DNA from 2 places in the Faecalibacterium sp. An77 genome. Region 1 is predicted to be linked to the other one. Evidence: predicted binding sites of a transcription regulator. Region 1 holds the regulator's gene; the other holds the start of a gene.

Region 1 (15,852 bases):
CCCCCACCAGAAAGGCCCAGACGTATTGCATGTTCATTCCTCCTGTGCTGCGGCGGGAGCGGCCAGCTCCACCAGATGGGCGATGGCGGGGATGCTCTCCTTTTGGAGAAAGGTGGTCTGGCTCATGAGGGCCCCGGTGGCGATGAACACCACCCGTTTCAGCTCGCCCGATTCCAGCCGGGGCAGGATGTGGGCCGACAGGACGCTGGCGCAGCAGCCCGGTCCCGAGCCGCCGCTGTGGACCTGGGGGTCCGAGCCGTAGAGCAGACAGCCGCAGTCCTCGTGATGGTAGGGGCCGATGCCCTCGGCTTCCAGCAGCTGGGCCAGCAGATCGCTGCCCACCCGGCCCAGGTCCCCGGTGTAGATGCAGTCCAGGGCGGCGGGCTGGGTGTGGGTGTCGGCCAGATAGTGCAGCAGGGTGGCGGCGGCAGCCGGGGCCATGGCGGCCCCCATGTTGTTGATGTCCCGCACCCGGTAGTCCTGGACCCGGCCAAAGGTGGCGGCCCGGATCAACACCCCCGGCCCCGCCGGCCGCAGCAGGCAGCAGCCCGCGGCGGTGGCGGTCCACTGGGAGGTGGGGGTGCGGACGGCGCCGTAGCTCAGAGGGGTGCGGAACTGCCGCTCGGCGGCGCAGAAGTGCCCCGACGCCATGGCCAGGATTCCCTCGGCCATCCCGCCGGCGCAGAGGGCGGCCCCCAGCCCCAGGGCCTCGGCCATGGTGCTGCAGGCCCCGAACACCCCCGCAAAGGGGATGTCCAGCTCCCGCATGGTGTAGTTGGAGGCGGTGCACTGGGCCTGCAGGTCCCCCGCCAGAACCAGGTTCACCGACCGCTCGGCGGCCCCCGCCTTTTGCAGGCAGAGCCGGGCGGCCCGCAGCTGCAGGACCTTTTCGGCCGCCTCCCAGGTTTTCTGGCCCAGGCGGTTGTCCCGGCTCAGCTCGTCAAAGCCCTCGGCCAGAGGGCTGCGGCTCTCCTTTTTGCCGCCCACCGCCGCATGCGCCGCGATGACCGGCGGCGCGGAGAAAATCAGGGTATCGCCGTGCCGCTGCGCCATGGAATGCCCCACTCCTTTCGGATGTTTCCCAGGGCGGAGAAAATCGAATCTCTCGCCTTGTTTTTGCAATATTTTCCATCTACTGGACGTATCCTCTATATGAGGCCCGCCAGCCACAGAATGAGTCCGTACACCGCCGAGGCCGCCGTGCCGTAGACAATCACCGGCCCGGCGATGGTGAACATCTTGGCCCCGGTGCCGGTGACCCGGCCCTCGGACTGAAACTCAATGGCCGCGCTGACCACCGAGTTGGCAAAGCCGGTGATGGGCACCAGACTTCCCGCCCCGGCCCGGGCCGCCAGCTTCTGGTACCACCCCAGGGTGGTGCACAGCCCCGACAAAAGGATCAGGGTGCAGCTGGTGAGGGTGCCGGCGGTGTCGGGGTCGGCCCCCGCCGCCAGATACCGCTGGCGGAACCATTCCCCCAGCAGGCAGATGCCTCCGCCCACGCAGAAGGCCCACAGGCAGTCCCGCACTATAGGGGACGGCGGCCCGGCCTGCTGAACCCGGCGGGCGTATTCCTCGCTTGACAGATGCATAAAACCGTTCGCCTCACTCGTCTGTTTGGCAGATAGTCTGCCCGGGGTGCGGCGTGATTATACCAGATTCTACATTTCAGAACAGAGAGGTCTTTTGTATGCAGCAGCAGCCTATGGCTCCTATGCCCAATGATCCGTCCCACCGCCCGCGCCGCAAACTGACCCGGGCCGAAATTCGCCGCCGTCGCCGCCGCCGTGCGGCCCGGCGTCTCACCGTCTTTTTCTGTGCCCTGGCCCTGGTGGCGGGAGGCGTCTCCTTCGCCGTCACCCGGATGCAGGCCGCCGCCTCCAGCGCCTCCACCACCACCCCGGCCAGCAGCACCCTGCCCGCCGGCTCGGCGGCGTCCGGCTCCAACAGCCCGGCGGCGTCCTCCTCCTCTTCCCAGGCCGCTTCTTCGGCCCCGGCAGTGCCCCAGAACGCTCTGGGCCTCACCGCCGCCGAGGCCCAGGCCATGCTGAATGATTCCCGGATGGTGCTGGTGAACCACGACTCCCCCATGCCGGAGGACTACACCTTCGACACCAAGGAGTGCGGCTCGGCCACCGCCATCAACAAGACCCTTCAGACCGAGGCCGCCGACGCCTTCCTGGAGATGCAGGCCGCGGCAGCCGCCGACGGCGTCACCATCTGGATGCAGAGCGGCTACCGGAGCGTGTCCTATCAGACCACCCTGTACAACAACAAAACCCAGCAGTACCTGAACCAGGGCTACGATGAAGCCACCGCCCGGGAGCTGGCCGCCGGCATCGTCAACCCTCCGGGATATTCCGAGCACAACTGCGGCCTGGCCGCCGACCTGAACTGCCCCGACTTCACCGACCTGGACACCGGCTTTGAGAACACCACCGCCTTTGCCTGGCTGTGCGAGCACGCGGAACAGTACGGCTTCATCCTCCGCTACCCCAAGGGAGAGGAGGCCGAGGCCGTCACCGAGATCACCTATGAGCCCTGGCACTGGCGCTATGTGGGCCCCGAAAACGCCGCCCGAATCAACGAAAGCGGGCTGATTTTTGAGCAGTATATCGCCGAGCTGCAGAAGATCGCCGCGGCGGTGTAAAGACCCTGGAAACGGGGTGTGAAAGTTTTGGCCCGGATTGCATTTTGCAGTTTGATATGATAAGATAATCATGGTTTGCAAAAACCTGTATGCGTAGCGCTGCGCCCCGGGCGCACCAACGATACAATCGAGAGAAGGAAAAGGAAATATTATGATGAAACGTAATTTCTTGTTTTCGTTGACTGCACTGATTCTCTGCGCTGCCCTGCTGGCAGGCTGCGGCGGATCTTCCGATGATGCCAGCAGCACCGCCAGCTCGGCGGCGTCTGCCCCCGCCTCCTCCGCCGCCGGCGAGACCCGCACCGATGATGCGGGCACGGCCGCTCCGAACAACGCGGAAAACGGCTCCGACCAGCTGTCGGCCATTGCAGACCAGCTGCTGGAGGCCAACCCCATCTCCAACCAGTTTGAGATCTCGGCCATGAACATCGAGTACGACTTCGGTCTGGCGGCCGAGGACGTGGCCAGCTACAAGGGCATCAAGAGCAATGACAACGGCGACGCCGGCCTGGTGCTGGTGATCCAGCCCGCCGCCGGCAAGTCCGAGGCCATCTGCGAGCAGCTGCAGACCTACAAGGAGGACCAGGTGGCCTTCTACGGCAACTACTCCGAATTTGCCCAGGCCCAGAGCAACGTGGAAAACGCAGTGATCTCGGGCCGGGATAACCTGGTGGTCATGGTCATCGCCTCCAACGAGGCCACCGCTGACCTGGGTCAGGCCGTGGACGACGTGATGAACGAATACGCACAGTAAGGTTTTGCCCCCGCGATGGGTTCGGGCCGCCGTGACCGGCGCCCGGGCCCTGCCCGGCGGGAAATCTGCTGTAGTCCCTGAGCCAATGCCTCTGGGGCATCGGCTCTTATTTGACCCAGGCGTTCTCACGAGAATGGCCCCACACCCACCCTGCTGGTAAGGAGATACGGCCTTGATATTCAGTTCGATCATCTTCCTGTTTCATTTTCTGCCCTTTACCCTGGCGGCCTATTATATTGCCCCCGCCCGGGCCAAGAACACCGTCCTGTTTTTGTGCAGCCTGGTGTTCTACTGCTGGGGCGAAGTCCGGTTTTTCCCGGTGATGCTGGGCCTGATCCTCATCAACTACCTGTGCGGTTTGGGGATCGCCCTCTTTGACCGCCGCCCCCTGGGGCGGAAAATCCTCCTGGCGGTGGCCCTGGTGGGCAGCCTGGGGATGCTGTTCTACTTCAAATACGCCAACTTTGTGCTGGAAAGCGCCAACGCCCTGCTGGGGACAAGCTTTGCCCCCATCGAGGGCATCAGCGTCCTGCCTCTGGGCATCAGCTTCTACACCTTCCAGACGTTGTCCTATACCATCGACGTCTACTGGCGGAACGTCCCGGCCGAAAAGAACATCATCGACTTCGGCGCCTATGTGGTCATGTTCCCTCAGCTGATCGCCGGCCCCATCGTCAAATACCGGGATGTGGCCGTCCAGCTCCACGTCTACAAGCACCGCTATTCCCTGGCCCAGATTGAGGAGGGCGTGACCATCTTCACCTTCGGCCTGGCCAAAAAGGTGCTGCTGGCCGACGCCATCGGCGCCCTCTGGACCGATATCATCGGCATCGCCGACGACGCCTCGGTGACCTTTGTGGGCCTGGCCAACGCCTCCACCCCGCTGGTGTGGCTGGGCATCCTGGCCTACAGCTTCCAGCTGTACTTTGATTTCTCGGGCTACTCCATGATGGCCATCGGCATGGGCAAGATGATGGGCTTTGAGTTCCCCCAGAACTTCAACTATCCGTATATTTCCGCCTCCATCACCGAGTTCTGGCGGCGGTGGCATATGACCCTGTCGGGCTGGTTCAGGGAGTATGTGTATATCCCCCTGGGCGGCAACCGCAAGGGCCTGCGCCGCCAGATCCTCAACCTGTTCATCGTGGAGCTGCTCACCGGCATCTGGCACGGCGCCAACTGGAACTTCATCTGCTGGGGCCTGTACTATTTCGTCCTGCTGGCGGTGGAAAAGCTGTTCCTCCTGAAATACCTGCAAAAGGGTAAAATCTGGCCCCACATTTACACCCTGTTCTTTGTGGTGGTGGGCTGGGCCATGTTTGTGGGCAACGACGCCGGCGTCCAGTTCGGCCTGCTGTTCCAGAAGCTGTTCATCCCCTCGGGCGGCGTGTCGCCGGTATACTTCCTCCGGAACTACGGCGTCCTGCTGGTGGTGTCGGCCATCTGCTGCACCCCCCTCATCGGGAAGGTCTGGGACCTGCTCAAACGGCGGAACTGGACAAGGGTGCTGACGGTGGCCCTGCTGCTGGTGGTCTCCACCGCCTATGTGGTGGGCAGCACCAACAGCCCCTTCCTCTACTTCAACTTCTAAGGAGGCCGCACCATGGAACAAAAGAAAAAACGCGGCGGGCTGATCCATTACCCGGTTTTGATCTTGTTCAGCGTCTTTTTTGTGGGCGTGTTTGTGCTGGACCTGCTGACCCCTGACCGTCAGGTCAGCGAGCTGGAAAACACCACCCTGACCCAGCGCCCCGCCATTACCACCCAGCTGCTGACGGCCAAGGGCCTGAACCAGTTTTTCAGCAACTACACCCAGTACACCAAGGACCAGATTCCCGGCCGTGACGGCTGGATCAGCCTCCAGAGCTTTGTGGAGACGGCCCTGTTCCAAAAGACCCAGAGCGGCGGCGTTCTGCTGGGGGACGAGGGCCAGATGATCAACCGGACCTTCGGCCTGGTGTCCAGCGAGGAGCGGACCCTGCCCCGGAACATCGCCGCAGTGACTTCCCTGGCCTCCCGCTATCCCGGCAAGGTCTATACCATGGTGGTGCCCTCGGCGGCCACCATCTACCCCGAGCGGGTGCCGGTGGGCGCCCCCCTGCTGGACGAAACCGTCTACCTGAAGCAGATTCAGACGGCGGTGGAGGAGGCCGGCGGCACCTTCGTGTCGGTGGCGCAGACTTTGTCCGACCACCGGGACGAGTATATCTACTACCGCACCGACCACCACTGGACCACCCAGGGCGCCTACTATGCCTACAGCCATCTGTGCAGCCTGCTGGGCCTGACACCCTTTGACCTGTCGGCCCACCAGGCGGTGGAAGTGCCCGACTTTTACGGCACCTTCTATTCCCGGGCCCGCACCTGGAACGCCCAGCCCGACACCCTGACCTATTACCAGCTGGACAACCCCCTGACCATCTATACCGTCACGGGGCCCGGCATGCCCGAGGCGGGCAACACCACCGGCCTGTACGATCTGTCCAAGCTGGAGGTCTACGACAAATATGCGGCCTTCCTCCACGGAAACAACGGCATGAGCCGGGTGGAGGGCGACGGCGAGGGCAGCATTCTGGTCATCAAGGACAGCTATGCCAACTCCTTTGTCCCCTTCCTGACCGCCAACTATGCCGACATCGACGTGGTGGACCTGCGGAACTACAACTACGGCCTGGATACCCTGATTGACCAGAACGACTATGACCAGATTCTGGTTTTGTACAGTTTTGACAGTTTCAAGAGCGATCCCTACCTGTACCGGGCCGGGATTGAAGGGTGAAAAAATCGAGACGGGGCGTCTTTCCACAAAGAATGCTATACAATATTATGAAAACCGCCTAAATTTCACACTTTTTTCAAGGAAACTCTTGAGCATTCTCTCACAATGTGGTAAAATGGGATTGAACCCAAAAGGTGTGGGAGAATCTGTTTTGCGGGCAGGTGAAAACCCGCCGGTATCCTATCAGCAAAGGAGATTTGACCTATGAAAGATGCGATCCGTTACCCGGAACATTTCGCCCCGGTTGCACAGGACGAGATGGTCTACCTGACTGGCGGCGGTATTGTGGACAGTGTCGGCAATGCTGTGGACAGCGTGGTGGACACCACCGCCTCTGCCATCAATGCCATGGGCACCATCGCCACCATTGTGGGCGTTGCCGTGCTGGCGACCAGCTACATTTGGGGCATTCAGCAGGCCAACCGCTGGCTGGATGACAACGCGGAGGGCAACATCTTCACCATTTTGGGCAGGGCAGTGGATGACCTGGGCGCAGATATGTCCAAGTCGCTGTCGTACTTTACCCGTGATCTGGTGGCGGCCGTTGCGGTGGTGGGCCTGTGGCCCCTGAGCATCCCGCTGCTGATCTTCACCTGATTTGGTTTGCAAACGGTTGCATTTCTGCTGGAACTCTCATCCAGTCGAAGGCTGGAATGTACCGTTCACAATAGCCTAATCTTTGCAAAGAAAAGGAGCATCATTATGGAAATGACCGTTCGTATGCCCGCTAATTACAACCTCATGACGGAAGACGAGATGACCTACACCACCGGCGGCGCTGACTCTGGTAGCGTTGCTGCTCTGATCAGCGGCGGCATCTCCCTGGCTGTTAGCGGCCTGCTTCTGTACAACTGGATCGATCAGCTGCTGGGCGCTCGCCGCTGGTATGCTGCCAACAAGACCGGCAACATCGGCACCGACCTGGAGAAGGGCGTTGACACCTGGCTGAACTACACCACCACCTCTGTCCTGAACTGCGTCCGCAGCGTTCTGGCTACTGCCGCTTCCATCGGCAGCCCCCTGGGCTGGGTTGTGTCGGCTGTCGCATTCGCCACCGTCTAACCTCTGCAATTCCACCAAAGACCTAAACAGGCGGCGGTCCTCCCTTCGGGGCGGGGCCGCCGCCCTCTTTTTATGCTTTCGAGCCCCCGGTGCCGCCGCGCTGCAGCCGCCGCAGAGGGCCGGCATAGGCCTCCGGTTTTGCTGCTGGGGGCCAGTCCCCTTCCCTGCGCCCTGTCCGGCGGCCTGGACGGGGCGCTTTGGTTTGGACGGGAAAAAGTCCCGCCCCTGACCCAAAGGCCCCTCCAGGGCCTGCAAACCCCGCAAAAAAGACCCCGAAGGGCATCGCTGCCTTTCGGGGTCTTTGAGATCTTGGGGGATTACTTGTTGAGAATGTCTTTCAGCTTGCGGAAGAAGCCCTTCCGCTTTTCGTAGTTGTCCTCCTTCAGGGTGCCCTCAAACTTCTTCAGGGCCTCCCGCTGGGTCTTGTTCAGCTTCTTGGGGATTTCCACGTCGCACTTGACGTACATATCGCCCCGGCCGCGGCCGTTCAGATACTGAATGCCCTTGCCCCGCAGCCGGAAGGTGGTGCCGCTCTGGGTGCCTTCGGGCAGGTTGTACTCCACCTTGCCGTCGATGGTGGGGACGGTGATGTTGTCGCCCAGAACCGCCTGGCTGAAGGTGATGGGGATGGTGACCCAGACGTCGTAGCCGTCCCGCTGGAACAGGTCGTCGGGCCGGACGGTGACCATCACGATGACATCACCGGCGGGGCCGCCGTTGGTGCCGGCATCGCCCATGCCCCGCAGCGCAATGCTCTGATCGTCGTCAATACCCATGGGGATATTGACCTCCAGAGTCTTTTTGGTGGCCACACGGCCGCTGCCATGGCAGACCTTGCAGGGGGTCTTGATGAGCTTGCCCTTGCCGCCGCAGCGGGTGCAGGGCTGCTGGCTCTGCATCACGCCGAAGGGGGTCCGCTGCTGCTGGACGGTGTAGCCGCGGCCGTTGCAGTCGGGGCACACCTCGGGGGTGGTGCCGGGGGCTGCGCCGGAACCGTTGCACTCGGTACAGGTCTGCTGCCGGGTGATGGTGATGTTCTTCTTGCAGCCGTGGACCGCCTCGTCAAAGCTCAGGGTAATCCGCACCCGGATGTCCTGGCCCTTGCGGGGGGCGTTGGGGTTGGAGCGGGCGCCGCCGCCGGCGAAACCGCCGAAGCCGCCGCCGAAAATATCCCCGAAGATGTCGCCCAGGTCCACCCCGCCAAAGCCGCCGAAACCGCCTGCGCCGCCCTGGCTGGCCGCGTAGTTGGGATCGACGCCCGCAAAGCCGAACTGGTCATAGCGCTTGCGCTTGTCGGGGTCGGACAAGACCTCGTGGGCCTCGTTGATCTCTTTGAATTTTTCCTCGGCGGTCTTGTCGCCGGGGTTGTAGTCCGGGTGGTACTTCAGGGCCAGCTTCCGGTAGGCCTTTTTGATTTCCTCGTCCGTGGCCGTCTTGGACACACCCAGGACCTCGTAATAGTCACGTTTCTCCTGTGCCATTTCCACTCACCTCTCGCCTGCCAGCCGCGCTGGCTCTAAAACCGGCAAATGCCGCCCCGGGGAAAACCGGAGCGGCTTTGCCATGTCCAGGGGCTGCGGCCAGAGGCCGCGCCCTCCTTTCAGCCTGTGCACCCCGCCGGTTTGGCCGGGGTGTCAGTGCATTTTATTCTCAGACTTCCTTGAAGTCGGCGTCCACGACGCCGTCATCGTTGGCCTGGTTGCTGCTGTTGCTGCTGCCAGCATCGGGGCCGGGGTTGGCGCCGGCGGCCTGCTGGGCGGCTGCGGCGGACTGATACATCCGCTCGAACACCTGGCTCAGAGCCTCCTGCTTGGCCTTGATGTCGTCGATGCTGCCGGACTGCAGGGTGTTCTTCAGGTCGGCCAGCTTGCTCTCGGCCTCGCTCTTGACGTCGGCGGGCAGCTTGTCGCCGTTCTCCTTCAGCATCTTCTCAGTCTGGAAGACCATCTGGTCGGCGCCGTTGCGGATGTCCACTTCCTCGCGCTTCTTCTTGTCCTCAGCGGCATACTGCTCGGCTTCCTTGACAGCCTTGTCGATGTCGTCCTTGGACATGTTGGTGGAAGCGGTGATGGTGATGTTCTGCTCCTTGCCGGTGCCCAGGTCCTTGGCGCTGACCTTCACGATGCCGTTGGCGTCGATATCGAAGGTGACCTCAATCTGAGGCACGCCGCGGGGAGCCGGTGCAATGCCGTCCAGGTGGAACACACCCAGGCTCTTGTTGTCGCGGGCAAACTCACGCTCGCCCTGCAGGACGTTGACCTCAACCGAGGGCTGGTTGTCAGCGGCGGTGGAGAAGACCTGGCTCTTGTGGGTGGGGATGGTGGTGTTGCGCTCGATGATCTTGGTGCAGACGCCGCCCAGGGTCTCAATGCCCAGGCTCAGCGGAGTGACGTCCAGCAGCAGCAGGCCCTTGACGTCGCCCTGCAGAACGCCGCCCTGGATGGCAGCGCCCACGGCCACGCACTCGTCGGGGTTGATACCCTTGAAGGGTTCGCAGTTCAGTTCCTTCTTGACGGCGTCGTAGACGGCGGGGATACGGGTGGAGCCGCCCACCATCAGGACCTTCTTCAGGTCGGAAGCGCGCAGGCCGGCGTCAGCCAGAGCCTTGCGGACGGGGGCCATGGTGCGGTCAACCAGATCTGCGGTCAGTTCGTTGAACTTGGCGCGGGTCAGGGTCATATCCAGGTGCTTGGGGCCGGTGGCGTCGGCGGTGATGAAGGGCAGGTTGATCTGGCTGGTCATGGCGCTGGACAGCTCGATCTTGGCCTTCTCAGCGGCCTCCTTCAGGCGCTGGGCAGCCATCTTGTCCTTGCGCAGGTCGATGCCGTTCTCGGTCTGGAAAGCGTCTGCCATCCAGTCGATGATGCGCTGGTCGAAGTCGTCGCCGCCCAGGTGGGTGTCGCCGTTGGTGGACAGAACCTCGGTGACGCCGTCGCCCATCTCAATGATGGAGACGTCGAAGGTGCCGCCACCCAGGTCGTAGACCATGATCTTCTGGTCCTCTTCCTTGTCGATGCCGTAGGCCAGAGATGCGGCGGTGGGCTCGTTGATGATGCGGCGGACGTTCAGGCCGGCGATGGTGCCTGCGTCCTTGGTGGCCTGACGCTGGCTGTCGTTGAAGTATGCGGGAACGGTGATGACGGCCTCGGTGACGGTCTCGCCCAGGTAAGCCTCGGCGTCAGCCTTCAGCTTCTGCAGGATCATAGCGCTGACCTGCTGGGGAGTGTACTCCTTGCCGTCCAGGGTGACCTTCTCGTTGGTGCCCATCTTACGCTTGATGGACGAGACGGTGTTGTCGGGGTTGGTGATGGCCTGGCGCTTTGCCACCTGGCCCACCAGGCGGTCGCCGGTCTTGGTGAAGCCCACCACAGACGGGGTGGTGCGTGCACCTTCCGCATTGGGGATGACGACGGGCTCGCCGCCTTCCATCACGGCAACGCAGCTATTCGTAGTACCAAGGTCGATACCAATAATCTTGCTCATAAAAATGGCTCCTCTCTCAAAGCTCAGCTTGAAATGTTTTTTTGTTGTTTGTTTATCAGTGATCGCAATGTGTTACGGGATTGATTCTATCGGGACTCCCGCCGGGGCGGGAGCTGCGGCAGACTATTCGGCCACCACCACGGTGGCGTGACGGACGATCTTGTCGCCCAGCTTGTAGCCCTTCTGGTAGACGGTGACCACCGTGCCGCTCTCCTGGCCCTCCTGGGCGGGAACCTGCTGCACTGCGTTCATGAAGTTGGGATCGAAGGGCTTGCCCAGCACCTCGATTTCCTCCACCCGCAGGGTCTGGAAGGCTTTGGCGGCCTTATCCAGGGTCATGATGACGCCCTTCTTGTAGTTCTCATCGGTACAGGGGGCGTTGGCGGCCATGTCCAGGGTGTCCAGAATCGGGATGATCTGGTTGACGGCGTAGGAGATGCCGTCGTTGAACTTCTGGTCGGCCTCCCGGGTGGAACGCTTGCGGTAGTTGTCGTACTCGGCAGCCACCCGCAGCAGCTGATCCTTGGCCTGGGCGGCTGCCTTCTCGGCGGCGTCCAGCTTGGCCTTCAGGGCCTCGGTGTCCCGGTTCTTTTTGCCGAACCAGCCGTCTTTCTTTTTGGGCTCCTCTTTGGAGCTGTCGGTTTCGGCCGCAGGGGCGGTATCCTCTGCGCCGGGAGCGGCGGCTTCCTGGGCCGCTGCCTCCTCGCCCACCGGCTGCTGATCGGTCTGCTGGGATGCAGAAGTCTCAGCCTCGGGGGCCTTCTTGGTTTCTTCGCTCATCTGCGCGCCTCCTTATGCTTTACGGCCTGCCCGGGGTACGGCGGCCTGGGGTGTATCTTTTCGTTTGCCGGCCATGCCTTCGCCCAGTTCGTCGGCAAAGGCTTCCAGCAGCGGGATGACTTTACTAAAGGGCATCCGGGTGGGGCCGATGAGGGCCACCGAGCCGTACAGGCCGCCGCCCACCAGATACCGGCAGCTGACCACCGACAGACCCGGGATGCGGGGCTCCATGTCCTCGCCCAGCAGGACGCTGGTGCTCTCGGCGGGGGCCGCAATGATGCGGGCCGCCGCGGCCTCGTCGTTCAGGAGGGACAGGACCGTCTGGACCTTGCCCTCCAGCTGGGGCCAGTTGAGCAGGAAGGGCTCGCCGCCCAGGTAAACCCGGGGGGTGGCGGATTCCTGCAGGATGGCCGCCGCGGCGCTGATGACCGGCACCAGAGACGGGCTGATCTGGCTGCAAAGTTCCGCCAGCGCCCGGCGGGACAGGTCCACCGCCGCCACAAAGGTCAGATTGTGATTCAGCAGAGCGGCCAGCTCGGCGGCCTTCTCACGGGTGAGGCCGTCCCGGACCCGGGCCACCCGGGTTCGGACATAGCCGGCGGAAGTGACCGCCAGCACCGCCGCAGCGCTGCGGCCCACCTGCACCACCTCGAAGTGTGCTACGCACAAATCCTCGGCGCAGGGGGTGCTGATGGCGGCGGTGTAGCCGCTCATCTGGGCCAGGGCCTTGACGGCGCCCTGGGCCAGCCGGTCGGGTTCGTGGTCCAGGCTGGCAAAGACGCTGTCCACTCTGGAGCGGGTGACCCGATCCAGGGGCTGGGTGTCGTCCAGCAGATGGTCCAGATAGTACCGGTAGCCCTTGGCACTGGGTACCCGGCCTGCGCTGGTGTGGGGCTGCTCCAGCAGTCCCAGCCGCGTCAGGGCCGCCATCTCGTTGCGCAGTGTCGCGCTGGACACCGCCATATCGAAGTAGTTGGCAAGGACGCTGCTGCCGACTGGCTCGCCTTCTACGCTGTAGAGGGATACGATGGCCTGCAGCACACGCTGCTTGCGCTCATCCATTGCCATGCTGTCCTGCCTCCTTGCTTTTGCTGGTTTGTTTAGCACTCTTTTGTTCTGAGTGCTAAGTTTATTATATGCAAATCCGCGGCGGTGTCAAGGGGGTGGGAAAAAAGTTTTCAATTCTGTCATAAACTCCAGCAAAAAAGGCTGTGCACCCGGCGGACGGGCACACAGCCTGGGGAGGATGGGCGCGCAGCTCACTCCTCCATCTGCTTGGCAAGGAAGGCGGCAGCCACCGAGACGGCCTTCTGGTGGGCGGCGTCGGGTTTTTCGGTGCGGTCGTCGGTGAGAAGGCCCACCGAACCGGTGACATCGCCGGCGGCCACAATGGGCCAGGCGCAGAGGATGGCCCGGTCCGAGCCCTCACAGGGGAGGACGGCCTGTTCGGGCACGCCCTCGCTGAGGTAGGGCTTGCGGCTTTCCATCAGCTTTTCCAGAGGCTGGCTGATGCTGCGGTCGGCGATTTCCCGCTTGCCGGCGCCGCTGACGGCGATGATGTGGTCCCGGTCCGAGACAAAAGCGGTCAGGGCGAAACTCTTGTTCAGCACGTCGGTGTACTGGCTGGCGGTGCTGTGGAGCTCGCCGATGGGCGAATACTTTTTAAAGATGACCTCGCCGTCGCCGGTGGTGAAGATTTCCAGAGGATCGCCGCGGCGGATGCGCTGAGTGCGGCGGATCTCCTTGGGGATGACCACGCGGCCCAGCTCATCAATACGGCGCACAATGCCGGTTGCTTTCATGATCTTTTCCTCGCTTTCCTGTTGGTTGGGTTCTGCTGGATAGTATTTGTCATTGGGTGGGAATTATACAGGCTGGGGCAAACACAGGCAGGATGTCCGGCGGATGAAAGAGGACCCGCTGCCCGGGAGGGGCCGCGTCTCCTCTCCGGCTCTGTTCCGGAAAAGAAAAGGCGCGGGCAGGTGGAAACGCCGCTTTCGCGGTGGTACAATGAAATCGGATGGAAAACGACCGATCGGGGCTTGTATTTTGCGCTTTTTTGCCTGTGAAAGGCCGCGTAACGGCCGGTTGACACATTGCCACGCCGGCGTGGTGGCGATGCAACCGCATATTCTGCTAAAATGATTCCAGAAAAAGAAAGGAGAGACGGCCATGAACCTGGCGGACAGAATCCAATCCTTAAGGAAAGCAAAAGGGATATCCCAGGAAGAGCTGGCGGAACACGTCGGCGTTTCCAGGCAGGCGGTTTCCAAATGGGAGAGCGGACAAAGCACGCCCGATTTGGAAAAAATCATCACCATGAGCGACTTTTTTGAAGTGACGACCGACTATCTTCTGAAAGGCATCCAACCGGCGGCCAACGACAAAGACGAAAAAACCAGAGAGCTGGCAAGCAGAATCCTCTATATTGCATCCACCGCGCTGATTGTCATTGGATTGCTGTGCGCCTTTGGCGGATGGTATGAACTACAGACCATGGAAACCGTCTGGGGCTCCATGATGATTCAGGTGGTCGGGCTGGCCGGCTATTTTATAGGGAGGCTGCTGTCGGCGGCAAAAGCGCCGTTTTATGTGCATTGGCTCAACCTGATGGGCATTGCCTTTATGCCGGTTTCGATGATTACGGGAGCCCTTTCCATCCTTGTTTTCCGGCAAGGGTGGGTTGCCCCCTATCCCAGCGGGATCTTTCACGATTTCCTTTTTGGGGTGGTGTCTTTGGGGCTGGCCGCGGGAAGCTATGTCCTCCTGAAAAAGAGGGAGCGGGATTCCCGGTGACAAAGGGGGATGAAAAGGAATAGCAAAGCCCGACGGGCCAGTCAACGGTCAAGATGAACGGCGCATACGCGCCGCCGTTGACAGGCCCGTCTGCCTTTGCTGGCTGACCCATAAGGGGCGACAGCAAAAACTGCTGTCGCCTCGCATGATGATGAAAGGGTACATGAGGCACAGAACGGACTACGTTTCCTCTGCTGGGGATGCGGGCTGCGGACTATATAAGGTATAATAAAAATCCCCGCCCCAAAGGAGGCGAGGATTTTGTTTTTATAGCAGGCTTGTGCAGGCGAAAGACCTGACCGGGGAATGGGATGGTGTGCGCGTACGGTCTCCCCTGTTCAGGCCAATCAATTCATAGAATAAATTATGGAACCCAGGCTTGATAAAGCGTTGCATCGCACCCGGGCACAGCCCGAACGTAACGAGCGAGCCGGGGCGAAACGGCCCCGCGGAACTGTCGGAGACCCGGAAAGTGTATGGTACACATTGAAAAGCTTTTTGCCTACTTTTTCTCGAAAAAGTAGGAGGGGTCGATGCCGTGGATGCCGAGGCCGGGATCGTCCGAGACGGTGATGAGGCGTTCGTCGAAACGTGCGCCGCCCTGAATGGGATCTACGCTGCACAGGACCGGGCCGTCCAGATCCACCCGGGTGATGATGCTCCGGGCACAGGCCAGCTCTACGGCGGCGTTGACGGCGATTTTCGCCTCCAGCATGCAGCCGATCATGCACTCGACTCCGTAGACTTCCGCCGCTGCAGCAATCCGCAGGGCGTTGGTGATGCCGCCGCATTTCATCAGCTTGATGTTGATGTAGTCTGCTGCGCGGTTCTGGAAAATCTTCATGGCGTCTGCCGGGGAGAATACGCTCTCGTCCGCCATCACCGGCACCCAGCTGTTCCGGGTGACGTAGGCCAGACCTTCCAGGTCGGCTGCCGGCACCGGCTGCTCCACCAGCTCCAGGGCCAGGCCCTTGTCCTGCATCTCGTTCAGGATGCGCACCGCCTGCCGCGGCGTCCAGGCCTGGTTGGCGTCAATGCGGATGCAGACGTCGTCCCCTACCGCCTTCCGGACGGCTGCCAGCCGGGCGGTGTCCAGGGCCGGGTCGGCCCCGACTTTTACTTTCAGACAGTCGTAGCCCCGGGCTACCGCGTCCAGGGCGTCCCGGGCCATCTCCTCAGGCGGGTTGACGCTGATGGTGATGTCGGTCACCAGGGTGCGGCGCGCGCCCCCCAGCAGCTTGTGCACCGGAATGTGATGCAGCTGGCCGTACAGGTCCCACAGGGCCATGTCCACCGCCGCTTTGGCACTGGTGTTGTGGACGCCGGCCTTCTGGACCCGGGCGGTCAGGGCCTCGAAATCGTCCACTTCCTGGTTCAGGATCACCGGGGCGATCAGCTCCCGGATGGCGCCCATGATTCCCCCGGCGGTGTCGCCGGTGATGGGGCCGGTGGGGGGCGCTTCGCCGTAGCCGATGGCTCCGGTGTCGGTGTGGAGCTCCACCACAATGTCCTCGACGCTGTTCACCGTCCGCAGCGCGGTCTTGAAGG
Region 2 (15,852 bases), on a different contig from region 1:
CAGCATGACCAGCCAGGAGGCCGACGTCTACGCCTCCGCCATCCGGCAGGAGGACGACGGCATGAGCTTCCTGCTGGACGACGCTGAGAACGGCTGCTTCATGGTCCACATCAGCGCGCTGGGCCGCCACAATGTGGCCAACGCCCTGGCGGCCTACTGCGCCGCCATCCAGGCCGGCCTGGAGCCCCGGGACGCCCTGAAGCAGATGAAGGAGTTCCGCCAGACCGGGATGCGCCAGCAGATGCTGGACAGCCACGGGGTGCGGATCATCAAGGACTGCTACAACGCCAACCCCAACAGCATGAAGGCCGCCCTGGAGATGTTCAAGGAATATCCCTGCAAGCGCCGTTTTGCGGTGCTGGCGGATATGCTGGAGCTGGGCGAGCATGGCCGTGAAGCCCACGAAGAACTGGGCCGCCTGGTGGCCCAGAGCAACATTGACGTGCTGATTACGTACGGCGACCTGGCCCGCCGTACCGCCACCGTGGCCGCGGCCAAAGGGGTGCGGACCATCCACGCCAACAACTACGATGAAATTGCCGGTTTCCTGGCGCGGGCAGCTGCGCCGGGGGATGCGGTCCTCTTTAAGGGCAGCCGCGGGATGGCGCTGGAAAACGCCATCGAAAAGCTGAGCGCCCTGCAGGACGCCGAGGCCAGAGCAGAGAGCGAAAACGGCGACTGAAAACCAACGGATCGGAGATAGAAAGCATGATACGTTTTGCCTTGATCGTGGCGTCGGTGCTGGGATTCGCCCTGACGACCGCGGTCGGGAACCTGTTGGTCCCGCTGCTGCGGGCCCTTGTCCCACCCGAAAAAGAGACCGGCGCCGGCGCAAAGCCGGATTCGCCGGAATCGGAGCGCCAGCCGGAGCCGCCTGAGCCCAGGGGCCTGCCCACCATGGGCGGCCTGTGCTTTATCATTGGCACCCTGGCGGCGGTGGGCGTGGGCTGGGTGGTGGTCTGCCTGGTCCAGCCGGAGCTGCTGGGCGGCGGGCTCACCGGCCGGCTGATGCTGGGGTTGGGGTCGGGCTTCCTCTTTGGAGCGGCGGGCCTGGCCGACGACCTGGCCCGGCTGCGGCCCCGCCAGGTGCTGGGCCTGCGGACGGGGCCCCGGCTGGCTCTGGAAGGGGCGGCCGCCCTGGTGACGGTGGCGGCCCTCTACCTGAACGGCGCCATGCCCACCGGCCTGACCCTGCCCGGCGTCGGGTATCTGGAGCTGGGCGGCGCGGCAGCCCCCCTCTGGGCGGTCATGCTGATGGCTCTCAGCGAGTCGGCCCGGATGTCCGGCCCCGCCGACGGCGCGGCGGCCGGCGCGGCCTTTGTGGCCATGCTGGGCCTGATGGGAGCCGAGACCATCCTGGGATTTTTCCCCCTGGCGGTGCTGCCTGCAGCCCTGGCAGGGGCTTTGATGGCTTTTCTGCTGTGGAACTTTTACCCGGCACGGCTGCTGCCGGGCTCGGTGGGAAGTATGTTCCTGGCCGGTGCGGTGGGAGGCATCCCCCTGTCCATTGGCCGGGCGGACATCGCCCTGGCGCTGGCCCTGCCCTTCTGGGTGGAGGGCCTGGCCGGCCTGCTGCAGGCGCTGTGGCGCCGGGTGCGGCGGCGTCCTCTCTTTCGGGAGGGCAGCTTCGACGCCTGGCTGTGTCGGCGGGGCGGCCCGGTGACGGTGTTCTATGTATTCTGTGCGCTGGCCCTGGCCGGAACGCTGGCCGCCCTGCGCACCGCACAGCTCTGAGTGTGCGGCCTGTCTCCGCCTGACCGGGCGGGATGGCATCCAATCCAACGAAAGAGAGATGTTCCTATGGCTGTTGCAAGAAGACGACGCCCCGACCCCAACGGGCCGGTGGTGGTGTTTCAGCGCAACCCCGGGCCGTGGACCCCGCTGACCATCGGCTGGCTCGCGACCCTTATCCTGATCGTGATTTTTGGGCTGGTGATGCTGTTCAGCGCCAGCTATACCACCGGTTACCTGCGGATGGGGGACAGCTTCTACTATATCAAGTCCCAGACCCTCTACGCCGCCATCGGAATGGGGGTTATGTTCCTCTTTTCCTACATCGACCTGCGGTTCATCCGCAAATTTGTCTGGGCTGGCTACATCATCAGCCTGATTCTGCTGGTGCTGGTGCTGTTCTGTGAGCCGCTGAACGGCTGCCGCCGCTGGATCAACATCCGCGGCCTGCCCACTTTGCAGGCTTCCGAGCTGGTGAAGTTCGAGATGATCCTGCTGACGGCCCATCTGGCCAGCCGCACCCCCTATCTGGTCCTCCAGGGAGAGCCCGGGGCCCGGCGGGTGGCAAAGAACTTTGGCCGGTGGCTGTACCAGAAGGTGGTGCGGGAACTGATGGTCCCGCTGATCCCTCTGCTGCCCATCATTGTGCTGCTGGCTCTGGAACCCCATATGTCCGGCATCGTCCTGATGTGCGCCATCGTGGGCAGCATCCTGCTGCTCAACGGCAGCGGCGGCATCATTACTTACGGCGGCGCAGCGGCCGCCATCCTGCTGCTGGAGAGTATCCTGTCCCATATTGACTCCATCCCTTACCTGCAGGCCCGTCTGGACGGCTGGACCCAGGATCTCACCAAGATGACCGACCAGACCCTCCAGAGCCTGTATGCCATCGGCTCGGGCGGCCTGACCGGCCTGGGCCTGGGCAACAGCGTGGAAAAACAGCTCTGGCTGCCTGAGTGCACCAACGACTTTATCTTCAGCGTGGTGTGCGAGGAGCTGGGCTTTGTGGGCGCTGTGGTGGTCATCCTGCTGTTTGTGCTGCTGCTGGTGCAGGGCTTCTGGATTGCATTCCAGGCCGCGGACCGGTTCAGCACCCTGGTGGGCGTGGGCATCATGGCCCAGGTGGGCTGGCAGGTGTTCTGCAATGTGGCGGTGGTCACCAACACCCTGCCCAACACCGGCATCAGTCTGCCCTTCTTCTCCTCCGGCGGCACCAGTCTGCTGCTTCTGATGGCCGAGATGGGCGTCATGATCCACATCGGCCGCAACGGCGCCCGGGCTGCGGAAGCCCGCCGCGCTGCGCAAATGGAAAAAATCCGTCAGGAATCGGCCCGGCCGCCCATTGTTCTGAATGGCCTGGGCCGCCGGTCCGCCGGGCATCAGCCCGGGCTGTGAGTCCGGACGGCATCTGTGCTGTTTCTCCCGTCCGTCAAACAGGCGGATGGGTTTTTCATGGAAATCGTCCGGCCAGACCGGACAGGAGGAATCGGATATGCGCGTATTAATCGCAGCCGGCGGCACCGCCGGCCATATCAACCCGGCCCTTGCCATTGCGGGGGCGCTGCGGGCGGCGGACCCGTCCGCCGAGATCCACTTTGCGGGGCGGAAAGAGGGCATGGAATACCGTCTGGTGACCCAGGCGGGCTACCCCTTCCACCACATCGAGGTGACCGGCTTTCAGCGGCGGCCGTCCCTGGAAAACCTGCGGCGGAATGTTGTCACCGTCTGGAATCTGGCCCGCTCGGGACCCCGCTGCAAGGCCATCCTCAATGAGGTGAAGCCCGACCTGGTCATCGGCTGCGGCGGCTATGTGTCGGGCCCGGTGGTCCGTGCGGCGGCCAAGCGGGGGATTAAGACCGCCATCCATGAACAGAACGCCTTCCCCGGCGTCACCAACAAGCTGCTGGCCCCCGAGGTGGACGTGGTCTTTGCGGCGGTGCAGGCCGGCGCCGACCGTCTGGGCGCACCCGGCAAGACCCTCGTGGTGGGCAACCCGGTCCGTCCCGAGGTCTTTGACTGGGCCAAGCGCCGGGACGAAGCCCGGGCCAAGCTCAACGCAGGGGACCGCACCGTGATCCTGTCCTTTGGCGGCAGCCTGGGGGCACGCCGGATCAATGAAGTGGTGGCCGACCTGTGCGCCTGGGAGCAGAAAAATCACCTGAATACCCTGCACCTCCACGCCACCGGCCAGTACGGCGTGGAGCTGTTCCGCAACCTGGAAAAGGAGAAGGGCTTTGCCCGGGGGGACAGCCTGATTGTGCGGGAGTACATCGACAATATGCCCGAACTGCTGGCGGCGGCGGACCTGGTCATCAGCCGGGCCGGCGCGCTGACCCTGGCCGAGCTGGAGGCCGCCGGCCGGGCCGCCATCCTGATCCCCAGCCCCAACGTGGCTGAGAATCACCAGTACTACAATGCCCTGGAGCTGGCCAAGGTGGACGCAGCGGTGGTCATTGAGGAGAAAGACCTGACCGGCGAAAAGCTGGTAGAGGAGGTGCGGCAGCTGCTGGCCGAGGACACCAGACTGGCCCGGATGGGCCGCAACGCCCGCACCCTGTCGGTGGACGACAGCCTGAACCGGATTGTGGACCGGCTGCAAAAGCTGGTGCGGGAGCCGTAAAGAACACAAAGACTGCGCCGCAAGGAGAGAGCTGCCCGCACAAGCGGCAGGCCCTCTCTCTTGGAGCGCCCGGGCCTCTGCGGACCGCAGGGCCCCAAAAAGATTGGATTGCGCTTTTGAACGAGAAGGAAAGGAGGCGGAGCGGTATGCCTTCCAAAAAGCGCAGGCGGAGGCCGGCAGGGCGATCCGCCCCGCAGCGGCCCCAGCAGGGGCAGAACAGACAGCGTCCGGCCCCGGCAGCGGGGAGTGACCAGAGGGTGGAGGACAGCTTCTTTTATGAGCATCCGCCCCGGGCCCGCCGCCAGGATAACCTGGTGGAATTCCCCACCGGCCAGACCCGGCCCAGCCAGCGGCCGGGGGAGCAGCGGACCCGGAACGGGGCCCGTCCCCAGCAGGTGCGGCCGGTCCGCAGCGCCAATGGAGCCCGGCGGCCCGCACAGGCCCGTCCGTCCGCCTCGGCGCCCCGGCGGGAGGGCCGCCGCCGTCGCCGTCTGACCCGCAAAATGCTGCGCCGCCGCCGGATGATGCGCCGCCTGACGGCGGTGTTCCTGGTGCTGTGCGTGGCGGCGGCGGGCGTCTACCTCACCGTCACCATGCTGTTTAAGATCAACGCCATCCGGGTGGCGGGCCCCGACGGGGCCACCCTCACCGAGGCAGGTCCCTACACCAGCAGCCAGATTCTGGAGACCCTGGGAGTACAGGTGGAGGAAAACATCTTCAGCTTTGACCCCGGCGAAAAGGCCGCCATGCTGGAGAAAACCTTCCCTCTGCTGGAACAGATCGAAGTCAAGCGGGTGTATCCCAGCACCGTGGTGGTGCAGGTGACCCCGGCCACCCCCGCCTATACCATGCAGACCTCCACCGGCTGGATCAACCTGTCGGCAGGGCTCAAGATTTTGTCCACCGAGACCCAGCAGCCCGACCTGCTGGTGCTCTACGGCGGCGACCCGGTGAGCGTGACCCCCGGCGATCAGCTGGCCTACGCTCTGGCGGACCCCGCCCTGAGCGGGGCAGACTCCGCAGAGGCATCCAGTGCAGCGGACAGTGAGAGCGCCTCGCTGGCTCAGGATGGGCGGATTGACGCCCTCACCACCCTGCTGACCGCTCTGGAAGAGCGGGGCCTGCTGGGGGACGTGACCCGCATCGAATACGCCGATGTGGAGGAGATCGCCTTCCTGTATCAGGACCGGATCAGCGTCCTGCTGGGCACCCTGAACGAGCTGGACTATAAACTGGACTATGCCGAGTACATGCTGCTGAACAAAGAGGGCAAGGGCTGTGCCGAGACCGATACCGGTCAGCTGGATTGCAGCCACGTCAAGACCGACGGCACCCTGCAGGCCATCTTTGCCCAGGGCGTGCCCGAATTGCCCTCGGGCTATGTTGTGCCGGAGGAGGTGCCTGCACCGGACACCGAAACCACAGACCCCGCCCTGACCGGTGAAACTGCCGCAGAGGGCGTGCCGGCAGGAGAGACCGGTGCAGACCCGGCGGCAGATCCGTCCGCCCAGCCGGCGGACCCCGCCGCGGAAAACCAGGCCGCCGGAGACGGAACGGCCCCAGAGCCCCCCGCTGAGGGGACAGACCAATGAGGAGTGAATCCGCTATGAAATTATCTGCATTGACGGAAGGCGTCGCCTGCACCCTGGTCCAGGGCAGCATGGACACCGAAATCACCGATATCGTCTATGACAGCCGGAAGGCCGCCCCCGGCGTTCTGTTTGTCTGCATTGTGGGCACCCAGCGGGACAGCCATGACTTTGCCGCCGACTGCGCCGCCAAGGGCGCGGCGGCCATCGTCATCCAGCACGACATCGATCTGACTGGAATGGACGGGGTCACCGTCCTGAAGGTGGACAGCAGCCGCTATGCCATGGCCCGGATGAGCGCCAACCTCTTTGGCAACCCGGCCCGCCGGATGACCATGATCGGCGTCACCGGCACCAAGGGCAAGACCACCACCGCCCACATGATCCGCAGCGTGCTGGAGGCGGCGGGCCGCAAGGTGGGCATGATCGGCACCAACGGCGTGTCCTACATGGGCCGCCATGAGGACACCGCCAACACCACCCCCGAGAGCTACGAGCTGCAGAAAATTTTCCGCACCTTTGTGGATGCGGGCTGCGACACGGTGGTGATGGAGGTTTCCAGCCAGGGCCTGATGATGGACCGTGTGGGAGGCATCCACTACAACGTGGGCGTCTTTACCAACCTTTCCCCCGACCACATCGGCCCCGGCGAGCACGCCAGCTTTGAGGAGTACCGCAGCTGGAAGGGCAAACTGTTCCAGCGGTGCGACGTGGGCATTGTGAATGCCGACGACCCCAACACCGAGGCCCTGCTGGAGGGCCATACCTGCCGCCTGGTGACCTACGGCATGGGGGAGAAGGACGACTACCGGGCCGGGGACTGCCAGCTGCTGCGGACCCACGACTTCCTGGGCGTCACCTTCCACGTCAGCGGCAAAGACGAGATGGACGTCCGGGTTAATATGCCGGGCGCATTCAGCGTCTACAACGCCCTGGCCGCCCTGGCGGTGGGCAAGGAGCTGGGTGTGCCCGACCAGGCCATCCACGACGGTCTGGCCCGCTGTGTGGTCAAGGGCCGGGTGGAGCTGGTGCCCATCAGCAAAAAGTTCACCATCCTGCTGGACTACGCCCATAACGAAGTCTCCACCGAGAGCCTGCTGACCACCCTGCGGGCCTATCAGCCCCACCGTCTGGTGGTGGTGTTCGGCTGCGGCGGCAACCGCTCCAAACTGCGCCGCTACGGCATGGGCGAAATCTGCGCCAAGATGGCGGATTTCTCCATCCTCACCGAGGACAACAACCGCTTTGAAAAGGTGGAGGACATCCTGGCCGACATCCGTCAGGGCATGGTCAAGGGCAACCCCGACGCCAAGTTTGTGGAGATCCCCGACCGTCTGGACGCCCTCCACTATGCGGTGGACCACGCCCAGCCCGGCGACCTGATTGCCGTCATCGGCAAGGGCCACGAGACCTACCGCGACCGGATGGGCGTCAAGACCCCCTTCCTGGAGCGGGAGCTGCTGGAAGAGTACGCCAAGGAAATCGGGCTGGAATAATCCCATAAAAATACCCCCGGGCCGCTGCGGTGTGCAGACAGCCCGGGGGCTTTTTTGGGTAATGGAGGATAGTGAGATTTATCACAGGATGCGAACCCGGATAACGGCCGGGATTTCATCCAGCTTTTCTTTCAGACCGTTGTCCATGGGACCGGTGACATCCAGCATGGTGTAAGCCATGTTCTTCTTGCTCTTGTTCACCATGTTCTCGATGTTCAGGCCGGCGGCGGTGGTCAGAGCCGTGATCTGGCTGATGACGCCCGGCTCGTTCTTGTGGATGATGCAGACCCGCTTGCCGCCGGCGCGGGGCTGCTGGACGTCGGGCATATTCACCGAGTGGGTGATGTTGCCGTTGCGCAGATAGTCGCTCAGCTCCTGGGCGGCCATAATGGCGCAGTTGTCCTCGGCCTCCGGGGTGGAGGCGCCCAGGTGGGGGGTGCAGATGACGCCGGGATTGTTCAGCAGCTCCTCGGCGGGGAAGTCGGTCATGTACTGGGCCACTTTGCCGCTCTCCAGAGCTTCCAGCATGGCGGCATTGTTCACCAGCTCGCCCCGGGCGTAGTTCAGGACCTTGACGCCGTCCTTGCACAGAGCCAGGGTCTGGGCGTTGATGGTGTCCTTGGTGGTGGGCAGGTAGGGAACATGGATGGTCAGGTAGTCGCACAGGGGCAGCATGTCGTTCAGATTGACGCAGTGCTGCACGCGGCTGCTCAGGTTCCATGCGGCGTCGATGGAGATATAGGGGTCGTAGCCGTAAACCTCCATGCCCAGCTCGATGGCGCAGTTGGCCACCCGGGAACCGATGGCGCCCAGACCGATGACGCCCAGCACCTTGCCCGAGATTTCGTTGCCGACAAACTGCTTTTTGCCCTTTTCCACGTCCTTTTTCAGGTTGGGGTCGCCGGCCAGGCCCTGGGCCCAGGCCGAGGCCGCCGGAACATTGCGGCTGCCCGCAATCAGCATGCCCACCACCAGCTCGGCCACCGCGTTGGCGTTGGCGCCGGGGGTGTTGAACACCACAATGCCCTGCTCACTGCAGCGGTCCAGGGGAATGTTGTTGACGCCGGCGCCCGCCCGGGCGATGGCCAGCAGGTTGGGCTTGAACTCGGTGTTCAGCAGGTCGGCGCTCCGCACCAGAATGCCTTCGGGGTCCTCGGCATTCACCGACACCTCAAACAGGTTTTTGGGCAGTTTGGCCAGGCCCACCGGGCTGATGGCGTTGAGAGTCTGAATCGTAAACATGGGTGTATTCCTCCCTGGAAAAGCTCAGGCGTTGTTCTTGCGGAAGGTCTCCATAAAGGCGACCAGCTTGTCGATGCCCTCGGCCGGCATCGCGTTGTAGATGGAGGCGCGCATGCCGCCCACCAGGCGATGGCCCTTCAGGTTGACAAAGCCTGCCTCGGTGGCCTCCGCGCAGAATTTCTTGTCCATGTCGGGGTTGGGGCTGGTGAAGGTGACGTTCATGGTGCTGCGGTAGCGGTGCTCCACAGGGTTGGTGTAGAAGTCCTGGCTGTCCAGATAGTCATACAGGACCTTGGCTTTGGCCTCGTTGATCTTCTGCATCTCGGCCAGGCCGCCCACTGCGTTCTCCAGGTAATCCAGCACCAGGCCGGTCATATAGATGCACCAGCAGGGCGGGGTGTTGTACATGCTGTCCTTGCCGATGATGGTGGTGTAGTTCATCATGGTGGGGACGGTGTCGGCGGCGTGGCCCAGCAGATCCTCCCGGATGATGGCGATGGCCATGCCGGCGGGGGCGACGTTCTTCTGAACGCCGAAGTAGATGCAGCCGTACTGGCTCACATCCACCGGGCGGGACAGGATCATCGAGCTCATGTCCGCCACCAGGGGAATGTTCTCCACCTGGGGAATCTCCACATACTGGGTGCCGAAAATGGTGTTGTTCTGGCAGATGTGGATGTAGCTGGCGTCGGGGTTATAGGGGATGGCCTTGACGTCCGGAATGTAGGTGAAGTTCTTGTCCTTGCTGGAGGCGACGATGCGGGCCTCGCCGAACTTGGCGGCCTCTTTGGCGGCCAGGTTGGAGAAGTTGCCGGTGACGATGTAGTCGGCCTTGCCGGTGGTCATGAAGTTCAGGGGCACCATGGCGAACTGCTGGGTGGCGCCGCCCTGGAAAAAGCCCACCTTATAGTTGTCAGGAATCTGCATCAGGCGGCGCAGGGAGGCCTCGGTGTTCTGGATGATGTCGTCAAACCACTTGCTGCGGTGGCTCATCTCCATGACGCTCTGGCCGCTGCCGTGGTAGTCGAGCATTTCGGCCTGTGCCTTTTTCAGGACTGCCTCAGGCAGCATGCTGGGCCCGGCGCTGAAATTGTAAACTCTTGCCATGATGAATTCCCTCCGTCTGTATGATTCAGATTGCTCTGTGTTGGCGTGTTTGATGGTACAAAGTATAAAGGTTTTGGGACGGCAAAAACAAGAGCTCTTTTGCACAAAAAAGACCGGTGCAGATAAGCAGTGAAAGCGCAGAACACACAAATGTGTGTCATACAAGGACAAAAACAAATACAAATGTAGTAGAATGGCCTAAAATGCCCATTCCAGGCCCAAAAACACCCCTTGTCACCCGGGCTCAGGTCTGCTATACTGAGTAAAACTACTACAAATGTAAAGATAAGAAAAAGGGGGATTTTGGGTTGTACGGCATACCGGAGCACTGCAAACCGCTTTCAGCGGCGGAGGAACAGGTCCTTTTGGCCCTCTGGGAGGCGGCTCCCGCCTCCCGGCGGGACATTGGCCGGAAGCTGAAAGAGAAGGGCTGGGCCGACGGGACCCTGCTGACCTTTCTCAGCCGGCTGGAGGCCAAGGGCTGGGTGAAGGTCACCCGGAACGCCAACTATAATATCTATACCCCCACCATCACCCGGCGGGCCTATGGGGTCTATTGTATGCGGGAGCGGCTGGACACCCTGTTCGGCGGGGATCTGGCGGCGGCGGTGCGGGCCCTGGTCAGCGAGTCGGGGGCAGGGCCCAGCCAGCTGGAACAGGCCGGGGCGGTCATCGAGGAGATGAAAGCCCAGGCGGAGGAGTACGACAGCTACGACGCGTTTTTCTAAGTATGTGAGGTGCGGCCCGGGCAGAGTGAGCCAAAACACGGAATAGCGCATAAAACGGCGAGAGATTGCATGAGATGTGAACAAACTGTGTCCACAAAGTGAATTTTAGCAGCCAATGCTTGACAGTGCTAAAAGTCCGTGTTATAGTATAGCTGTGCTCAGGAGGAAGGGCACCAGAGATCCAAACAACCTCCGGTTCCCATTCCGCCGGGAGCAAAGCTCAGCCCGTTTCGGGGCTGTTTGATTGGAGGTTTGACTTATGCTTCTGCCTGCTGTTTTTCATGAGAATCTTTTCGATGATTGGTTTGATCCGTTCTTCGATGATATGGATCGCGAACTGAACCGCGAATCCCACCAGGTTTTTGGCAAGCGCGGCGCGAACATGATGAAGACCGACGTCCGGGACACCGGCAGCGCCTATGAGGTGGCCGTGGATCTGCCCGGCTGCAAGAAAGAGGACGTCAAGATGGAGCTGGAAAACGGCTATCTGACCATCCAGGCCGTCCGCAGCCACAGCAACGACCAGACCGACCAGAATGGCCGCTATGTCCGCCGGGAGAGCTTCTCCGGCACCTGCGCCCGCAGCTTCTATGTGGGCGAGGATGTGAAGAAAGAGGACATCCACGCAAAATTTGAGGATGGCGTGTTGAAATTCTCCCTGCCCCATCCCCAGGTCCAGCAGCAGCTGCCCGCCGCCCAGCAGAATCTGATCGAGATTGAGTAACCAGGCGGCGCGTTCCGAAAACGCATCAAAATGCCCCCGAGAGACCGAAAAGCCTCTCGGGGGCGTTTTTGTATCCGGAGATGCAAGCGGAAGGAATGCACAAGCGCTGGACAGAGTGCGGATGTTGGGCGAAAAAGAGCGTACAGAAAAGAAAAAGCGTGCACTCTGCCGGAAAATGTGACAGGATTATGAAGAAAGAATTAATTTTAGCACTCTATGCTTGACAGTGCTAAAAATGCGTGCTATACTAAGGCCGTGGTCAGGAGGAAGGGCCCCGGGGGAAACCAAAGAACCCCGGCAGAGGCCTTCCCGCCCTGAGAATTTCAGATGATATACCAGCCCCTGAGGGCTGTGATAGGAGGTTTGACTTATGTTACTGCCTGCTGTTTTTCATGAGAATTTGTTCGATGACTGGTTTGATCCGTTCTTCAGCGATATGGAGCGGGAGCTGAACCGCGATACCCGCAACACCTTCGGCAAGCGGGCATCCAACATGATGAAAACCGACGTGAAGGAAGTCGAGAACGGCTATGAGATGGATGTGGACCTGCCCGGCTGCAAGAAGGAGAACGTCAAGATGCAGCTGCAGGACGGTTATCTGACCATCCAGGCCGTCCGCAGCCACACCACCGGCAACGAAGGCCAGAATGGCCGTTACGTCCGCCGCGAGACCCTCTCGGGCACCTGCACCCGCAGCTTCTATGTGGGCGAGGAGATCAAGAAGGAGGACATCCACGCCAAGTTTGAGGACGGTGTCCTGAAGATCACCCTGCCCCGTCCTGAGGTCAAGAAGCAGCTGCCCAAGCCCAACAGCAACCTGATCGACATTGAGTAAGGCCCGCAGGGCTCCACCAAAGAACCAATCCGCCCCCGGAAGGCATCCAGCCCTCCGGGGGCTTTTGTTGTCTGTGAATGGGGGCGCGCCTCTGCGTCCGGGCATAGAAAAACCCGCCTGCGGCGCGGGGCCGGACAGGCGGGGGAGGAGCATTTTTTAAAGACTTACAGCTTGGTGCCGGTCAGCAGCTCGTAGGCCTCCAGGTACTTGTCGATGGTCTTGTCGATGACGTCCTGGGGCAGCAGGTAGTCGCTGTCGGGATTGGCCTTCAGCCAGTCGCGGACAAACTGCTTGTCGAAAGAGGGCTGGCCGTGGCCCGGCTCATAGCCCTCCAGGGGCCAGAAGCGGGAAGAATCGGGGGTGAGCATCTCGTCGCCCAGCACCACGTTGCCGGCCTCGTCCAGGCCGAACTCAAACTTGGTGTCGGCAATGATGATGCCGCGGCTCAGTGCGTAGTCGGCGCACTTCTTGTACAGGGCGATGGTGTAATCACGCAGCTTGGCGGCGTACTCCTCGCCCTTGCCGGGGAAGTGCTTCTCCAGCACGGTGATGCTCTGCTCGTAGGAGATGTTCTCGTCGTGGTCGCCCAGGTCGGCCTTGGTGCTGGGGGTGTAGATGGGCTCGGGCAGCTTGTCCGACTCCTTCAGGCCCTCGGGCAGGGTGATGCCGCAGACCTTGCCGGTCTTCTGGTAGCTGGTCCAGCCGCTGCCGGTGATGTAGCCGCGGACGATGCACTCGATGGGCAGCATGGTCAGCTTGCGGCAGAGCATGCTGTTGCCCTCGAACTGGGGCTGACGGAAGAACTCGGGCATATCGGCGGTGTTGACCGAGATCATGTGGTTGGGCAGCAGGTCCTTGGTGTAGTCGAACCAGAATTTGCTCATCTGGGTCAGGACGGTGCCCTTCTTGGTGATCTTGTTCTTCAGGATCACGTCAAAGGCGGAAATGCGGTCGGTCGCAACCATCACCAGGGCGTCGCCCACGTCGTAAATCTCGCGGACCTTGCCCTCTTTGAAAGGCTTGTATTCAGTCATCGAAAAACACTCCTTCTTCTTCCAAGCGGCCGCCGGGGCCGCGATCTTTCTTACGGCCTTATTGTATCATATCTGCCCCCGGTTTGACTACCGCCAGAACGGTGGAGTTGCTGCCCGGTTGGGTGTGAATTCTGGTGAAAACTGCAAAAAAGCCGCCCTTTTGGACGGCTTTTTTTGCGAATAAGTATGACTTTGCCGGCTTTGGGCAGCCGGCGAAGGCGGGTCAGTTGAGGGCGCGGAAACCCTTGCCGATGATCTCGCTGGAGTTGACGATGGTGATGAACGCGTGGTTGTCATTGGTCCGCAGGAAGTTGCGCAGGCGGGCGGCCTCGCGGCGGGTCAGGACGGTGATGATGACGGTCAGGTCCTTGCCGGTGTAGGCGCCCTGGGCGTCCTCCACGGTGGCCGAGCGGTGCAGGTCGTCCAGAATGAAGTCGATGATGTCCTCGGGGTTGGAGGTGACCACCGTGCACACCTTGCGCTGGTTGATGTTTTCAATGACGCCGTCCACCACAAAGGACTTGCCGATCAGGCCCAGGATACAGTACAGGCCGGTGGACACGCCGAAGATGGCGGCTGCGCCAATGATAATCAGCACGTCGCTGACCATCAGGGCGGTGCCGATGTTCAAAGATGAATGCTTGGTAAGGATCAGGGCAACAATATCGGTACCGCCGGTGGAGGCGCCGATGTTAAAGACAATGGCGGCGCCGATGGCGGGCAGCAGCACGGCGAAGATCAGCTCCAGCAGCTTGTCGTCGGTGAAGGGATGGGGCATGGGCCAGATGGCCTCGCACAAAGAAACGTAAAAGGACAGGGCAAAGGAGGAGAACACCGTCCAGCCCATGCAGCTGATGCCCAGGAACACAAAGCCCAGAACCACCAGGATCAGGTTCAGCACCCACATGAAAAAGCCCACGTTGAACTGGGGGAACAAAGCCGACAGCAGCACCGACAGGCCCGATGTGCCGCCGAAGGCGAAGTGGTTGGGGGTCTTGAACCAGACAATGCCCAGGGCCGTCAGGATGAGGCCCAGGTTCAGCAGAACAAAAAAGCGGAAGTTTGCAAGCAGTTTTTCCTTTTTAAAAGCGTCTTTGACTAGATCCATCATAATTTTGTTTCCTCGTTGCACAGTGCTTTCCAAAGCACAGAAAATTTCACACCATGCAGAACTATACGATACTTCATGGCGGATGTCAAGCATTCTGCACGAATTACCGGCAGAAAAAAACCGGGCGGTGAATCAAAAGAGAAAACTGGGTCCGTCCTTCTTGCAGGAAAGCTGAAAATGTTGTATGATATACCATTATAAGGGTGTGTCTGCAACACACTCAGCGGGAAAGCGGCCTGGCGTGCACCAAAAGCATGCACGGGCAGCTTTCTCTGTGGTTTTTTGGGCTGGAAGGCCGGTATTCCACGGGCCGCGGCGGCCGGGTGGAAAAACAGCCCGCACCCCGCGGCAGACAGCCGGGGAACCTTTTCCCGCCGGCCTATTTTCCCGCAGACGTCCCGCGGCGCAGCCTGCGCCGGAGGGACGATATCCGAGCAGCGAGCAGTATGAGGGAGAACTGTATTATGGCAGACAAAAACTTTTTGACCGATATCATCGACGCCGACCTGGCCGAAGGCAAGGTCAGCGAGGTCCACACCCGGTTCCCGCCGGAGCCCAACGGCTACCTGCACATCGGCAGCGCCAAGGCGATCTATATCAACTGGTCCATCGCCAAGGCCTACGGCGGCAAATTCAACCTGCGCCTGGACGACACCAACCCCGCCCGTGAGGACGTGGAGTACGTCAACAGCATCCTGGAGGACCTGCACTGGCTGGGCGCCGATCCCAACGGCGGCATCTTCTACGGCAGCGACTACTTTGAGCAGTGCTACGCCTACGCCGAGAAGCTGATCCTGGAGGGCAAAGCCTACGTGGACGACCTGACCCGGGACGAGATGCGGGAGTACCGCGGCACCGACGCCGGCAAGCCCAGCCGTCCCTCGCCCTGGCGTGACCGCACCCCCGAGGAGAACCTGGACCTGTTCCGCCGGATGCGGGCCGGTGAGTTCAAGGAGGGCGAAAAGACCCTGCGGGCCAAGATCGACCTGGCCAGCCCCAACATGAATATGCGTGACCCGGCCATCTACCGCATCAAGTACGAGAGCCATCACCGTCAGGGGGACAAGTGGTGCATCTACCCCATGTACGACTTTGCCCACCCCATTCAGGACGCCATCGAGGGGATCACCCACAGCATGTGCAGCCTGGAGTTTGAGAACCACCGCCCCCTGTACGAGTGGGTCATCACCAACATCTTCGGCACCGAGTTCCCCAAACAGCGGGAGTTCGCCCGCCTGAACATGACCAACACCGTCATGAGCAAGCGCTACCTGCGTGAGCTGGTGGAGCTGGGCATTGTGGACGGCTGGGACGATCCCCGGATGCCCACCCTCTGCGGCCTGCGCCGCCGCGGCTATACCCCCTCCTCCATCTTCACCTTTGTGCGGGAGGCCGGCATTGCCAAGTGCGACAACCTGATCGACATGCGCCAGCTGGAGGCCTGCGTCCGCAGCGAGCTGGACCTGAACGCACAGCGCCGCGTGGCGGTGTTGCACCCGGTCAAGCTGATCGTGGACAACTACCCCGAGGACAAGACCGAGACCTTTGCCCTGGCCAACAACCCCAACCGGGAGGCCAACGACAGCTCCACCCGTGAGGTGACCTTCAGCCGTGAGGTCTGGATCGAGTCGGAGG

What was found. The regulator HrcA, encoded in region 1, represses chaperone genes, less so after heat shock. The targets are predictions, from matches to a motif close to TGTTAGCACTCNNNNNNNNNGAGTGCTAACA.
Region 2: B5G28_RS04320 (Hsp20/alpha crystallin family protein) is a predicted target of HrcA. The motif match lies at 10,617-10,647, and genes of this name have one in related genera.

Annotation. Positions count from the first base shown of each region.
Region 1 covers NZ_NFHK01000003.1:107,274-123,125, reverse strand. Annotated here, with positions in the region: gene spoVAE (stage V sporulation protein AE) at 1-31, opposite strand, end outside; gene B5G28_RS02455 (stage V sporulation protein AD) at 34-1,053, opposite strand; gene B5G28_RS02450 (SpoVA/SpoVAEb family sporulation membrane protein) at 1,149-1,592, opposite strand; gene B5G28_RS02445 (M15 family metallopeptidase) at 1,691-2,650, shown strand; gene B5G28_RS02440 (DUF4358 domain-containing protein) at 2,802-3,404, shown strand; gene B5G28_RS02435 (MBOAT family O-acyltransferase) at 3,577-4,995, shown strand; gene B5G28_RS02430 (DHHW family protein) at 5,008-6,183, shown strand; gene B5G28_RS02425 (hypothetical protein) at 6,388-6,780, shown strand; gene B5G28_RS02420 (hypothetical protein) at 6,886-7,245, shown strand; gene dnaJ (molecular chaperone DnaJ) at 7,563-8,726, opposite strand; gene dnaK (molecular chaperone DnaK) at 8,896-10,728, opposite strand; gene B5G28_RS02405 (nucleotide exchange factor GrpE) at 10,852-11,508, opposite strand; gene hrcA (heat-inducible transcriptional repressor HrcA) at 11,521-12,576, opposite strand; gene B5G28_RS02395 (stage V sporulation T C-terminal domain-containing protein) at 12,768-13,310, opposite strand; gene B5G28_RS02390 (helix-turn-helix transcriptional regulator) at 13,681-14,304, shown strand; gene B5G28_RS02385 (dipeptide epimerase) at 14,807-15,852, opposite strand, start outside.
Region 2 covers NZ_NFHK01000007.1:36,441-52,292, forward strand. Annotated here, with positions in the region: gene murF (UDP-N-acetylmuramoyl-tripeptide--D-alanyl-D-alanine ligase) at 1-682, shown strand, start outside; gene B5G28_RS04280 (hypothetical protein) at 709-1,734, shown strand; gene B5G28_RS04285 (FtsW/RodA/SpoVE family cell cycle protein) at 1,801-3,126, shown strand; gene murG (undecaprenyldiphospho-muramoylpentapeptide beta-N-acetylglucosaminyltransferase) at 3,224-4,351, shown strand; gene B5G28_RS04295 (FtsQ-type POTRA domain-containing protein) at 4,609-5,943, shown strand; gene B5G28_RS04300 (UDP-N-acetylmuramoyl-L-alanyl-D-glutamate--2,6-diaminopimelate ligase) at 5,958-7,436, shown strand; gene B5G28_RS04305 (phosphoglycerate dehydrogenase) at 7,518-8,678, opposite strand; gene serC (3-phosphoserine/phosphohydroxythreonine transaminase) at 8,703-9,785, opposite strand; gene B5G28_RS04315 (BlaI/MecI/CopY family transcriptional regulator) at 10,094-10,513, shown strand; gene B5G28_RS04320 (Hsp20/alpha crystallin family protein) at 10,773-11,237, shown strand; gene B5G28_RS04325 (Hsp20/alpha crystallin family protein) at 11,608-12,072, shown strand; gene B5G28_RS04330 (phosphoribosylaminoimidazolesuccinocarboxamide synthase) at 12,237-13,106, opposite strand; gene B5G28_RS04335 (YitT family protein) at 13,330-14,217, opposite strand; gene B5G28_RS04340 (glutamine--tRNA ligase/YqeY domain fusion protein) at 14,682-15,852, shown strand, end outside.